One region of the Bacillus cereus group sp. N8 genome, then DNA from elsewhere that is predicted to be linked to it. Evidence: a T-box and tRNA genes for the amino acid it is inferred to sense, from the RefSeq annotation. Region 1 holds a T-box; the other holds one or more tRNA genes.

Region 1 (6,685 bases):
ACAAACACCGACAATTTCTTAAAGAATATTACAAATTCCTCTTTTTTTTCAGTTGTCATTATGAAAAAATAAAAGTATGGTAAAATAGACAGGAAGTACCATGCTTTTTTATGTTATTTTAATTAAAAGGAGCCCTTTATGAGAGAACCATTTAAATATGTGGACGGTATACTGTATTTACAAGCGTGGAAAGAACTTGGAAACATTACTGTTGGATTTACGACAAAAGATGGTGGAGTAAGTACAGGCTCCTTTCATGCGATGAATTTAGGATTACATGTGAATGATATCGTGGAGAATGTTCATGAAAATAGAAGCATTTTAGCGAATAAGTTACAAAAACCATTAGAAAAATGGATTTGCTCTGAACAAGTTCATGACCATCATGTTGAAAAAGTAGGATTGCAAGAAAAAGGGAAAGGCGTTTATTCATATGAAGACGGTATCCCAAAAACGGATGGCATTTATACGACGAACAAAGATGTTCTCTTAACATCTTGTTACGCTGATTGTGTTCCGCTCTATTTTTATGCACCATCACATGATATGATAGGACTTGCGCATGCTGGGTGGAAAGGGACTGTAACAGAGATTGCGAAAGAAATGATTCAAAAGTGGAATGCAGAAGGTGTTTCAAGTGATGAAATTCATGTCGCAATTGGGCCGGCAATCGGATCGTGTTGTTATGTTGTTGATGATCGTGTATTAACAGCAGCGCAGCAAGTAGTAAACGGATCTGTTCCTTATAAAGTAATTTCTGATGGTCAGTACGCAATTAATTTAAAAGAAGTTAATCGTATATTATGTGTACAAGCAGGTATAAAAGAAGAACATATTGTAATGTCATCTCTTTGTACAAGCTGTGAAGAACAATTATTTTTCTCTCATCGTCGTGATCAAGGTAAGACGGGGAGAATGTTGAGTTTCATAGGTTTTAAGGAGGAGTGAAGCAAGTGACAGTGCAAGGGAATTTAGCAGCTGTAAACGAAGCAATTAAAGAATCTTGTGCACGAGCTGGACGTTCGATGAAAGATATTAAGCTCGTTGCAGTTACAAAAACTGTAGGGATTGAAAAAACAAACGAAGTAATTGAAGCGGGAATTATTGATTTAGGTGAAAATAGAAATGAAGGTTTCTTACAAAAATACGAGCATTTCGGTTCAAAAGTGAATTGGCATTTTATTGGCTCATTGCAAACGAGGAAAGTAAAAGAAATCATTAACGAGATTGATTATTTACATTCATTAGATCGCCTTTCGCTTGCAAAAGAAATTCAAAAACGCGCTGAAAAGAAAATTAAATGCTTTATTCAAGTGAAAACATCATCAGAAGAATCAAAGCAAGGATTAGCGATAGAAGAAGCAATTCTATTTATTCAAAGTTTGCAAGAATTTGATAAAATTGAAGTGGTTGGACTAATGACAATGGCGCCTTTTACAGCTGAAGAGGAAGATATTCGTCGCTGCTTTAAGGAATTGCGTATGTTACAAGCAGAGGTGCAAGAGCTAGAGTTGTTACATGCGCCATGTGAAGAATTATCAATGGGAATGTCCAATGATTACACGATTGCAATTGAAGAAGGGGCTACATATATTCGTTTGGGCACGATTTTAGTAGGGAAAGCGTAAAAGGAAGGAGAATATTATTATGAGTTGGTCAAAAGTAAAATACTTCTTTTTTGACACACCAGAAGAAAAAGAAGCAGCTCAATATAGTTATGAAAAGGAGCAAACAGACATGAAAAAGCAACAAGATCCCCCAGAAAAACAGGATGTTCCGTTTGCAAAAGTGCAACCGAAACAAAATGTTGTGAGCATTGAAACGGCGAAGCAATCTTCAAAAGTTGTTTTACTAGAACCGCGCACATATTCGGAAGCACAAGGGATTGCGGATCACTTAAAAGGTAGACGAGCTGTTGTAATTAATTTGCAAAGAATGTCTACAGATCAAGCGGTGCGTATCGTTGACTTTTTAAGTGGTACTGTATACGCTATAGGCGGGGATATTCAAAAAATAGGACCGAAAACATTTATGTGTACACCTGAAAATGTAGATATTGTTGGTGCAATTTCAGAGTTGTTCGGTGAAGAAGAAGAAACAAATATAAAGAGGTGGTAATACGCCATGGCAACAGTTTTAACAGTTTTACTTTATGCTATCGAGATTTACTCGTGGGCACTTATTATTTACATTCTCCTATCATGGTTTCCTGGTGCAAAGGAATCAACTTTTGGAGAGTTCCTTGCACGTATTTGTGAACCATATTTAGAACCATTTCGCAGGTTTATTCCGCCACTTGGTATGATTGACATCTCTCCAATCGTTGCGATTCTTGCGTTAAAGCTTGCTACAAATGGTTTAGTAAGTTTATTCCGCTATTTCTTATAATAAGAGGTTACTTGCATGAGCATCTACGAGCATTTTAGACCTGATGAAGAGGTCTTTGTGGATAAAGTATTAGAGTGGAAACAGGCGGCTGAGTACCATCAAGTCAAGTTAACAGATTTTCTTGATCCAAGACAGCAACAAATTGTCTCTATGGTAATAGGACAAGGAGAGGTTGCTGTACGCTTTGATGGTGCGATGCCTGAATCTGAACGAAAAAGAGCACTAATTTATCCAGACTATCTAGAATTAAATGAAGAGGAATTTCAAATAGAAGTATTAGAAATTGACTATCCTTCCAAATTTTACACGCTAGAACACAGGCAAATATTAGGTGCATTTATGTCACTTGGTTTAACAAGAGAAAAATGTGGTGATATTTTGCTTCAAGAAAATCGTGCCCAAATTGCAGTTGCAAAAGAAGTTGCATCGTATATTGAAATGAACTTACAATCAATAGGGAAAGTGAAAGTATATCTCACGCCTGTACAAGCAGAACAAATTTTGCGTGTAGGTGAAAAGTGGGGAGAAAAATCTGGAACAGTTTCGTCACTTCGTCTAGATGTTTTGTTAGCTGAAATGCTACATATATCCAGGCAGAAAGTACAGCCTCTTATAAAAGGCGGCTTAGTAAAAGTCAATTGGAAAACAGTAGAGCAAACTGCGTATGAATGTTTTCCAGGGGATGTATTCTCGGTTAGAGGATACGGAAGAAGTAAAATATTTTCTGTAGAAGGTAGAACGAAGCGCGACAAATGGAGAATTTTGTATGGTATACTAAAATGATTGGTTTTTTTAGCAGGAAATCCTCCTATTTTGTCGAAGAAAAGATATAATTAAAAGAGGAAATTTAGATAACTACTTGGAGGTGGCGTTGTGCCGTTAACACCATTAGATATTCATAACAAAGAATTTGGTCGCGGATTCCGTGGCTATGATGAAGATCAAGTAAATGAGTTTCTTGATCAAATCATCAAAGATTATGAATTAGTCATTCGTGAGAAAAAAGCTTTAGAAGAAAAGGTTGCGCAATTAGAAGGAAAGTTAGATCATTTTTCTAATATTGAAGATACGCTAAACAAATCTATCGTTGTTGCACAAGAAGCAGCGGAAGAAGTAAAACGTAATGCGCAAAAAGAAGCGAAATTAATTGTACGTGAAGCTGAAAAGAATGCGGATCGTATCATTAACGAAGCGTTAGTAAAATCAAGAAAAGTTGCATTTGATATTGAAGAATTAAAAAAACAAGCAAAAGTATTCCGAACTCGTTTCCGTATGCTATTAGAAACACAGCTTGAAATGTTAAACAACGATGATTGGGATAAGTTAATTGAGTTAGAAGACGAAGTAGATGAGCTGTTGAAAAAAGAAGAAACAGTGTAAGCTTGACGTTTTTCTCATTATTACATATAATTTTAAACAACATATTTATTAAGAAAAACGAAGATAGGGATAAGTACCTTTTTCATACCTTATATAGCGAACTGAGGACGGTGTAAGCTCAGGATAAGGAGATAATGGGAATATCACCCTGGAGTTCCGCGCTGAACAAATGAAGTAAGCGTAGGCGTATATTCGCGTTAAGAATATAAAGAGGATTTTATACATATGTATAGGATCTACTAGGGTGGTACCGCGGGAGACTTTCTCGTCCCTTTTGGGATGAGAAAGTCTCTTTTTTATTCCGTTTTTTAGGTCTTTCTTTTATACATGTAAGGAGGAATTGAGCATGGAGTACAAAAATACATTACTAATGCCAAAAACAGAGTTCCCAATGCGTGGGAATTTACCAAAACGTGAGCCTGCAATGCAAGAAAAATGGGCTGAAATGAATATTTATGAAAAAGTACAAGAACATACAAAAGGCCGTCCTTTATTTGTATTGCATGATGGACCTCCATATGCGAATGGTGACATTCATATGGGACATGCATTAAATAAAGTGTTAAAAGACTTTATTGTTCGCTATAAGTCAATGACTGGTTTCAGTGCACCATATGTTCCGGGTTGGGATACGCACGGTTTACCAATCGAACAAGCGTTAACGAATAAAGGTGTAAAACGTAAAGAAATGACAGTTGCTGAGTTCCGTAAGTTATGTGCAGAGTATGCATATGAACAAGTAGAACGTCAACGTGAACAGTTTAAGCGTCTAGGTGTACGTGCAGATTGGGATAATCCATATATTACTTTAGAGCCAGCTTATGAAGCACAACAAATTAAAGTGTTTGGTGATATGGCGAAAAAAGGTTATATCTATAAAGGACAGAAACCAGTTTACTGGTCTCCAACAAGTGAGTCTGCTTTAGCAGAAGCTGAAATTGAATACCAAGATAAAAAATCAGCATCTATTTACGTAGCGTTCCCTGTAAAAGACGGAAAGAACGTATTAGAAGGTGATGAGAAATTTATCATTTGGACAACAACTCCTTGGACATTACCTGCAAACTTAGGTATTTCTGTTCATCCAGAGCTTGAATATAGCATTGTAAAAGTAAATGACGAGAAATATATTATCGCTTCTGAATTATTTGAGACAGTTGCAAAAACGTTAGAGTGGGAAAATGCTGAAGTTGTGAAAACGGTAAAAGGTAGCGAACTTGAGTATACAGTTGCAAAACACCCATTCTACGATCGCGATTCATTAGTTATGCTAGGAGATCACGTAACAACAGATGCAGGTACAGGTTGTGTTCATACAGCACCAGGACACGGGGAAGATGACTTCGTTGTTGGTAAAAAGTATGGATTAGAAGTACTTTGCCCAGTTGATGATAAAGGTGTATTAACAAATGAAGCACCTGGATTTGAAGGCTTATTCTATGATAAAGCTAACAAGCCAATTACAGAAAAATTAGAAGAAGTAGGCGCGTTACTGAAACTAACATTCATTACGCATTCATACCCACATGATTGGAGAACGAAAAAACCAATTATTTTCCGTGCGACAGCACAGTGGTTTGCATCTATTGAAGCATTCCGTAAAGAGTTATTAGAAGCTGTTGCGGAAACGAAATGGATACCAGCATGGGGCGAAACTCGTCTTCATAACATGGTTCGTGACCGTGGTGACTGGTGTATTTCTCGTCAGCGTGCATGGGGTGTGCCAATTCCTGTATTCTATGCAGAGAATGGTGATCCAATTATTACAGATGAAACAATTAACCATGTAGCAGATTTATTCCGTGAACACGGTTCTAACGTATGGTTTGAGCGTGAAGCGAAAGATCTATTACCAGAAGGATTTACACATCCAGGTAGCCCAGATGGTGAATTCCGTAAAGAAACAGATATCATGGATGTGTGGTTCGACTCAGGTTCTTCTCACCAAGCGGTATTAGAAGAGCGCGATGACTTACAACGTCCAGCCGATTTATATTTAGAAGGATCTGACCAGTATCGTGGTTGGTTTAACTCTTCATTATCAACAGCAGTTGCTGTAACTGGTAAAGCTCCATATAAAGGCGTACTAAGCCATGGTTTCGTACTAGATGGTGAAGGACGTAAAATGAGTAAGTCGATTGGAAACATCGTCGTACCGAAGAAAATTATGGATCAATTAGGCGGAGACATTTTACGCTTATGGGTATCTTCTGTTGACTATCAATCTGATGTACGTATCTCAGATGATATTTTAAAACAAGTAGCAGAAGTGTATCGTAAAATCCGTAACACATTCCGTTTCTTATTAGGAAACTTAGATGACTTTAATCCAAGTGAAAATACAGTAGCGGTAGCTGAACTTCGTGAAGTAGATCGTTACATGTTAGTGAAGTTAAATGATTTAATTACAAAAGTAAAAGATGCATATGAAACATATGACTTTGCTGCTGTATATCATGCAATTCACAACTTCTGTACAATTGATCTAAGTTCATTCTACTTAGACTTTGCAAAAGACATTTTATACATTGAAGGTGCAAATCACGCAGATCGTCGTGCAATTCAAACTGTATTATATGATGTTCTTGTTGCATTAACGAAACTTGTAACGCCAATCTTACCTCATACAGCTGATGAAGTATGGCCATATGTTCCTGGTGCAGAAGAAGAAAGCGTACAGTTAACTAATATGCCAGAAGCTGCAGAAGTAGAGGGTTCAGAAGCATTAAGAGCAAAATGGGATGCATTTATGACATTACGTGATGACGTATTAAAAGCTTTAGAAGTAGCTCGTAATGAGAAAGTAATTGGTAAGTCATTAAATGCGAGCATTACGCTATATCCGACTGCAGAAATGAAGGCTATGTTAGAGTCTATTAGCGAAGACTTAAAGCAATTATTCATCGTCTCTGAGTAT
Region 2 (6,685 bases), 350 kb from region 1:
AGATGCCGAAATGTCGATTTTATATGGACATCATGTTCATCGCTTAGAACATGAACATGGGCATCACGGGAGGATATAATGATACAGGATTTTTTACAATATGATTTTTTACGTAATTCTTTATACGCTGGTGTTTTAATAGGGCTTGTCGCACCACTTATCGGCGTGTTCGTTGTAATTCGTCGTATGTCGCTTATTGCGGATGCATTAAGTCATGTGACGTTATCGGGAATTGCAGCAAGTTTATTACTTGAAAAGACAATCTTTACCGGTGGGTTTTTAAACCCCTTATATATGGGAATGCTTTTTTCAATCGGTGGAGCATTGCTAATTGAAAAATTACGTACTGTATATAAACATTATCAAGAATTAGCAATTCCGATTATACTTTCAGCAGGGATGGGGATTGGAGTTATCTTCATTTCACTTGCTAATGGATTCAATACGGATTTATTTAGTTATTTATTTGGTAGTGTAAGTGCTGTGACAAGTGCGGATTTAATTATTATTGGTATAGTAGCAATTGTAGTTATTATAACGATTGTTTTATTATACAAAGAGTTGTTTTTACTATCATTTGATGAGGAATACGCTGTATCAACCGGTTTGAGTGCAAAGTGGATTCACTTTATTTTCATTATATTAGTTGCTCTTGTAATTGCGGTATCAATGCGGGTTGTAGGTGTTCTTCTTGTATCATCTTTAATGACGTTACCAGTTGCAGCAAGTATTCGTATTGCAAAAGGATTTAAACAAACAATTTTCTTTTCCATTTTATTTGGTGAAATTGCAGTAATTGGTGGAATGTTTGCTTCGTATCAACTTGATCTAGCACCAGGTGGTACAATCGTTATGATAGCGGTTCTTATTTTAATCGGTGCGATTTTATGGAAGAAGAAAAAAACTGCATAAAGTAGGGATAGGTATGAATCTAACAGAAGCTTTACGCCTAATGAAGGAAAAAGGATATAAACATACGGGGAAAAGGGAAGAGATGCTAAGATTATTCGCGGCACATAATCGTTATTTAACTGCGAAAGACGTTTTAGAGCATATGAAGGATGATTATCCAGGACTTAGTTTCGATACGATTTATCGTAACTTAACGGTATTCGCTGAAATTGGAGTTTTAGAGCAAACGGAATTAAATGGTGAAAAACATTTTCGTTTTACGTGCTCTATTATGGAACATCATCATCATTTTATTTGTTTAGATTGTGGTGGTACGAAAGAAATCACTTCTTGCCCAATGGATTTTATGAATAAAGATTTTAAAGGTTATGAGGTAACGGGACATAAGTTCGAAATATATGGTCGTTGTCCAAAATGTGCAAAATGAGAGAACTCGTCGGTTATTAACTGACGAGTTTTTAATTTAAATGTAAAAAGGTTGCTCACAAAAATTGTGGGCAACCGTCTTTTTTATTGTTCTTGTTTTTCTTTTTCTCGTTCGGCAGCCATTTCAGCAGCGATTACATCAATTTCTTTTTTCAGTTCTTCTACCATAGTTTCTTCTGGTACTTTACGAACAACTTGCCCTTTACGGAATAATAAACCTTCTCCGCGTGCACCAGCAATACCGATGTCAGCTTCACGAGCTTCCCCAGGACCGTTTACAGCGCAGCCAAGTACCGCAACTTTAATTGGAACTTGAAGTGTAGAGATATATTCTTCTACTTCATTAGCGATGCTAATTAGGTCAATTTCAATACGACCACAAGTTGGACAAGAAATAAGTGTTGCGGCATTAGATGCAAGACCGAATGACTTTAATAGTTCACGTGCAACCTTTACTTCTTCCACTGGATCAGCACTTAAAGAAATACGTAGTGTATTTCCGATACCTTTATTTAAAATTGCTCCAAGACCAGCAGCGCTTTTTACAGTTCCAGCAAACAAAGTTCCTGATTCTGTGATACCTAAATGTAATGGATAATCAAAAGCGCGAGCGGCTTTTTCATATGCTTCAATTGCTAAGTTAACATCAGAGGCTTTCATTGATACGATAATATCGTGGAAATCTAAGTCCTCTAAAATTTTAATATGGTGCAGTGCGCTCTCGACCATACCATCAGCAGTTGGGTATCCATATTTTTCTAAAATGTGACGTTCTAATGAACCTGCGTTTACACCGATACGGATTGGAATACCGCGTTCTTTTGCTGCATTTACAACAGCTTCTACTTTATGGCGACGACCAATGTTACCTGGATTGATACGTACTTTATCAATGCCACCTTCAATTGCTTTTAAAGCAAGGCGATAATCAAAATGAATATCAGCAACAAGTGGAATGTTGATTTGTTTTTTAATATCAGCAATAGCATTTGCTGCGCGTTCGTCTGGAACAGCAACACGCACGACTTGACAGCCTGCTTCTTCTAAACGTTTAATTTCAGCAACTGTAGCCTCAACATCATGTGTTTTTGTTGTCGTCATACTTTGTATAATTAATTCATTGTTACCGCCAATTGTTAAATTACCGACTTTAACTGGACGTGTTTTTGTACGATGAGTCATTTCATTCACGAATAGATCGCTCTCCTTATAAAAGAAGTTTCTTATTTTAGTCCCTTACATCAATGATAGTATGTGTGAGAAAGGGCTATAGAAACCAAAGTACTCGGTTTCACTTTTACTATTGTATCAGCGCCTTTATGTAATTGACAAGGATTAAGTGATGGCTTATTGATATAACGGGAATTTATAAGACTTTCCAACTTGGATTTTTGTAGCAGATGTATTTTTATTTAATTGTTTAAAATCATCAATTACTTTTTCAATAGAAGGAATTTTTTTCTTATTGATCGCTTCTGTAATAGAAAGGACTGTATCACCAGTTTTTACTTCAATTGCTTTATAAGCTGTATCCGTTTCTTTTTCTGTTTCTTTCTCTTTATTCTGCTTTGTATCTGTATTTTCTTTTTTTATCGTTTCGGCAGCTGTTGTTTTCTTGTATGAACTTAACATCGGTAAAGTACCGATTTTAATGTCGTAATAAAATATATAACCGAGGACAAGCACGAATAAGAGTACACCTAATCTCTTCATATCCTTCACTCCTTTGCTAGGAATATATGCTTGTCCAAAAAAAAAATGCCTATTTAGGCATTTTTTTATAGTTCTTGTTTATCTTTTGGTTTTGGAACTTCTTTAATTGTTAAGTATAGAACGATTAAAACAACTGCAATGTAAATGAATGTTGCTCCAGGTACGTTTATTTTGAATAAATCCATAACCATAAAGAAGATTGTTGGAATTGTGTAGCTGTAAGCAGTTAACGTCCAAACTTGTTTATAAGATAATTTGCGTTGACCGCTCATTGCAGAACCGATGAAGGCAAGTAATGTAACTCCTACAAAGGTAATAAATAATTGGAACAAGTACAGTAAGAACCCAATAACGAATAGTAAGATTGGATAAATACTGTCAAATAACGAAATGAAATCTTGTAAATCTTTCTTCTCAAGAGATGCACCTAATAAGTCATTATAAGAGTATGTTTGTGGTTGGCCATTTCCCATGGAGACTACTTTATCTTTTAAAACAAATAAACCTGTTTTATTTTGATATTTTTCTAAGTCTGTTGAATTTGGATCAAATACGAAAAGGGCATTTCCATCTTCTTTTTCGATAGGTTGGTCAATATCAGCTGTTAGTTCGCCATTTTCAATTTTGAAATCAGGTAAATCTTTTTCAATCACTTTATTTACCATGTTAACACCATCTTGAATAACGCTACCGTACAAGAAAGTTCTTGGAATAGTAGTGATTAGGCAAAGAAGCATAATATACAAAATGGTTTTACCGATTTTTTGAAAACGGAAAAGCGCCATATCTTTAGGCGAATATACGCTTTTTGCTAGCTGTGTAAAAATGGACATAGATTCACTTCCTTTATGTATGTATAAAATCATTGTAACGTACGAATCTAGAGAAGCTCAAGATATATTATCTTTACATATAGTAGAAAGGACTAAAGTTCTTCTTACTTAATTTTCTTCTTTTAGGAGAGAAAAATACAATTGACACTTTTCTTTTGTATATGGTAAATTTATCTTACATTTCTCAAACGATATAGCCAATGGGAATTTAGTTATTTTTAATGTTACATACATAATTGTGGACCCTTAGCTCAGCTGGTTAGAGCAGACGGCTCATAACCGTCCGGTCGTAGGTTCGAGTCCTACAGGGTCCATATCCATTTCGCATGTTTATTATGTCAGCAGGAAGCTTCCTTGTAGAAGGAAGCTTTTTTTACGGATATATGAGCATTTTAATTGAAAAGAAGTGGGAATTTTGCTACTTTAATGATAGCAAGACAATGTGATTTATTTGTTTGCACCCTATGGCAATTAGGGTAGAATGAAGTTGTATGTCACATATATAGTGACAATACATAAACCGGGAGGAATATAACAATGGCAAAACACGAATTACCAAATTTACCTTATGCGTATGATGCTTTAGAACCTCACTTTGATAAAGAAACAATGAACATCCATCATACAAAACATCACAACACGTATATTACAAACTTAAACGCTGCTTTAGAAGGTCATGCAGAATTAGCTGATAAAAGCGTTGAAGAATTAGTAACAAACTTAAACGAAGTACCTGAAGCAATCCGTACAGCAGTACGTAACAATGGTGGCGGACATGCTAACCATACATTCTTCTGGACAATCCTATCTCCAAACGGCGGAGGACAACCAGTAGGCGAACTTGCAACTGCGATTGAAGCGAAATTCGGTAGCTTCGATACATTCAAAGAAGAATTCGCAAAAGCTGGCGCAACTCGCTTCGGTTCTGGTTGGGCTTGGTTAGTAGTAAACAATGGTGAGTTAGAAGTAACAAGCACTCCAAACCAAGATTCTCCTCTAACTGAAGGTAAAACTCCAGTTATCGGTTTAGATGTTTGGGAGCATGCTTACTACTTAAATTACCAAAACCGTCGTCCTGACTACATCGGTGCATTCTGGAACGTTGTAGATTGGAACGTTGCTGAAAAACTTTACCAAGAAGCAAAATAATTAAAGTTAATACAGCTAAAAAAGCTAGGAGTTTTCTCCTAGCTTTTTTCTATGCTCTCCTTTTACATAATTGAGCTTGTCTTTGGAAGACTAGAACATGAAGTAAAGGAGAGTTGTGTATGAAGTGGAAACATGTAATTGGTGATGTTGAAGTGAATCGGGATTTAGTATTATTGCTCGTTATAGGCGGTTTATACACGCTCGCAATTTCTTTATCAAATACGTTTGTAAACATTTATTTATGGAAGCAAACACAAAATTATGTAAATCTGGGCTTGTATAATTTGGCCAGCGTTGTATTACAGCCTCTAACATTTCTTGTGGGGGGGAAATTAGCGAAACGTATTGATCGTTCGATTTTATTGCGAATAGGTGTAGGCACGTTAGCTGTTTTTTTTATCGTCGTTTTAGTAGCGGGAAAAAGTGCATCTCACTATATTTTACTAATGGGAGCTCTTTTGGGAGTTGGTTATGGATTTTATTGGCTTGCATTTAACTTGTTGACTTTTGAGATTACAGAACCAGAAACAAGAGACTTTTTTAACGGTTTTCTCGGACTTCTTACATCGTTCTCTGGAATGATTGGGCCAATTGCAGCCGGATATACAATTTCACGTATGGAAAAATGGAGTGGTTATACGGTCGTTTTTTTCCTCTCGTTAATGCTATTTGCGATTGCGGTTGTTTTAAGCTTTTTTTTATCAAAGAGAGAATGTGAAGGGCGCTATGAAATTGTACAAGTATTGAAAGAGCGGCAAGTTGATGAAAACTGGGGAAGAATTACACGCGCTCATTTCTTCCAGGGTTTGAGAGAAGGAACGTTTATTTTCGTTATTTCGGTATACGTCTATTTAGCATCTGGTAGCGAGTTAGCGCTAGGGAAATATAGTTTAGTGAACTCTGCAGTATCATTTGTATGCTATTATTTAGTTGCCCGCATGTTAAAGAAGGAATGGCGAAAAAAAGCCATTTTACTCGGTGGTATTATTTTATATGCGGTCGTATTTTTAGTTATTTTCAATGTTACATATACGAAATTACTTATTTATGCAGCATGTATTGCGGTTGCATATCCTATTTTACTCGTTCCGTACGGATCCATGACATACGATGTAATTGGTAGAGCAAAACAGGCGAGAGAATGGCGTGTAGAATATGTAGTAGTCAGGGAATTATGGTTAAATGCTGGAAGAATGTGTTCCATCTTAAGTTTTTTATGTGCTGTCATATTCTTTCCTCCTGAAAAAAGTTTACCTTTTTTACTATGTATTTTAGGAGCTGGACATTTTCTTATTTATTTTGCAGTTAAAAATGTCAAATATGATGAGGGAAATGTGAACAAAACCAGCGTTGGAGCACAAGGAACAGCGCAGAATCAAACTGAACCAGAAGGTTAACTTATCGTGTGTTTTATGCTAGAATAGAAAAAGATGTAAGACAGCAGTGAGGACACCTGTATGAAGGTGTCCCTTTCACATTACATAGCTGTTGGTAGAGGGGGTTTGTATGAGCAAGAAGCAGAAAAAGAACCAGACAAAGACAAAGACCCACGTTCCCTTTCGGTTAAACGTGTTGTTTTTTTGCGTGTTTTTAATGTTCTCCGCGGTTATTGTAAGGCTTGGATACGTACAAATTGTTCGTGGTGAGGAATA

What was found. A T-box is a leader RNA that pairs with one kind of tRNA and senses whether it is charged. The one in region 1 lies ahead of ileS2 (isoleucine--tRNA ligase), so its partner is inferred to be a tRNA-Ile.
Positions count from the first base shown of each region.
Region 2: it encodes a tRNA-Ile, which carries the amino acid that the T-box ahead of ileS2 (isoleucine--tRNA ligase) is inferred to sense. The anticodon was not compared.

Region 1 is NZ_JAEHBK010000001.1:576,648-583,332, forward strand. It holds gene JDS80_RS03130 (YlmC/YmxH family sporulation protein) at 1-22, shown strand, start outside; gene pgeF (peptidoglycan editing factor PgeF) at 139-948, shown strand; gene JDS80_RS03140 (YggS family pyridoxal phosphate-dependent enzyme) at 954-1,628, shown strand; gene JDS80_RS03145 (cell division protein SepF) at 1,648-2,118, shown strand; gene JDS80_RS03150 (YggT family protein) at 2,125-2,388, shown strand; gene JDS80_RS03155 (YlmH family RNA-binding protein) at 2,404-3,171, shown strand; gene divIVA (septum site-determining protein DivIVA) at 3,262-3,768, shown strand; T-box leader at 3,820-4,044, shown strand; gene ileS2 (isoleucine--tRNA ligase) at 4,115-6,685, shown strand, end outside.
Region 2 is NZ_JAEHBK010000001.1:230,502-237,186, forward strand. It holds gene JDS80_RS01185 (metal ABC transporter ATP-binding protein) at 1-79, shown strand, start outside; gene JDS80_RS01190 (metal ABC transporter permease) at 79-912, shown strand; gene JDS80_RS01195 (Fur family transcriptional regulator) at 926-1,339, shown strand; gene ispG (flavodoxin-dependent (E)-4-hydroxy-3-methylbut-2-enyl-diphosphate synthase) at 1,423-2,520, opposite strand; gene JDS80_RS01205 (hypothetical protein) at 2,686-3,051, opposite strand; gene JDS80_RS01210 (DUF1189 domain-containing protein) at 3,117-3,884, opposite strand; tRNA gene JDS80_RS01215 (tRNA-Ile) at 4,125-4,198, shown strand; gene sodA (superoxide dismutase [Mn]) at 4,422-5,033, shown strand; gene JDS80_RS01225 (MFS transporter) at 5,153-6,430, shown strand; gene JDS80_RS01230 (peptidoglycan D,D-transpeptidase FtsI family protein) at 6,540-6,685, shown strand, end outside.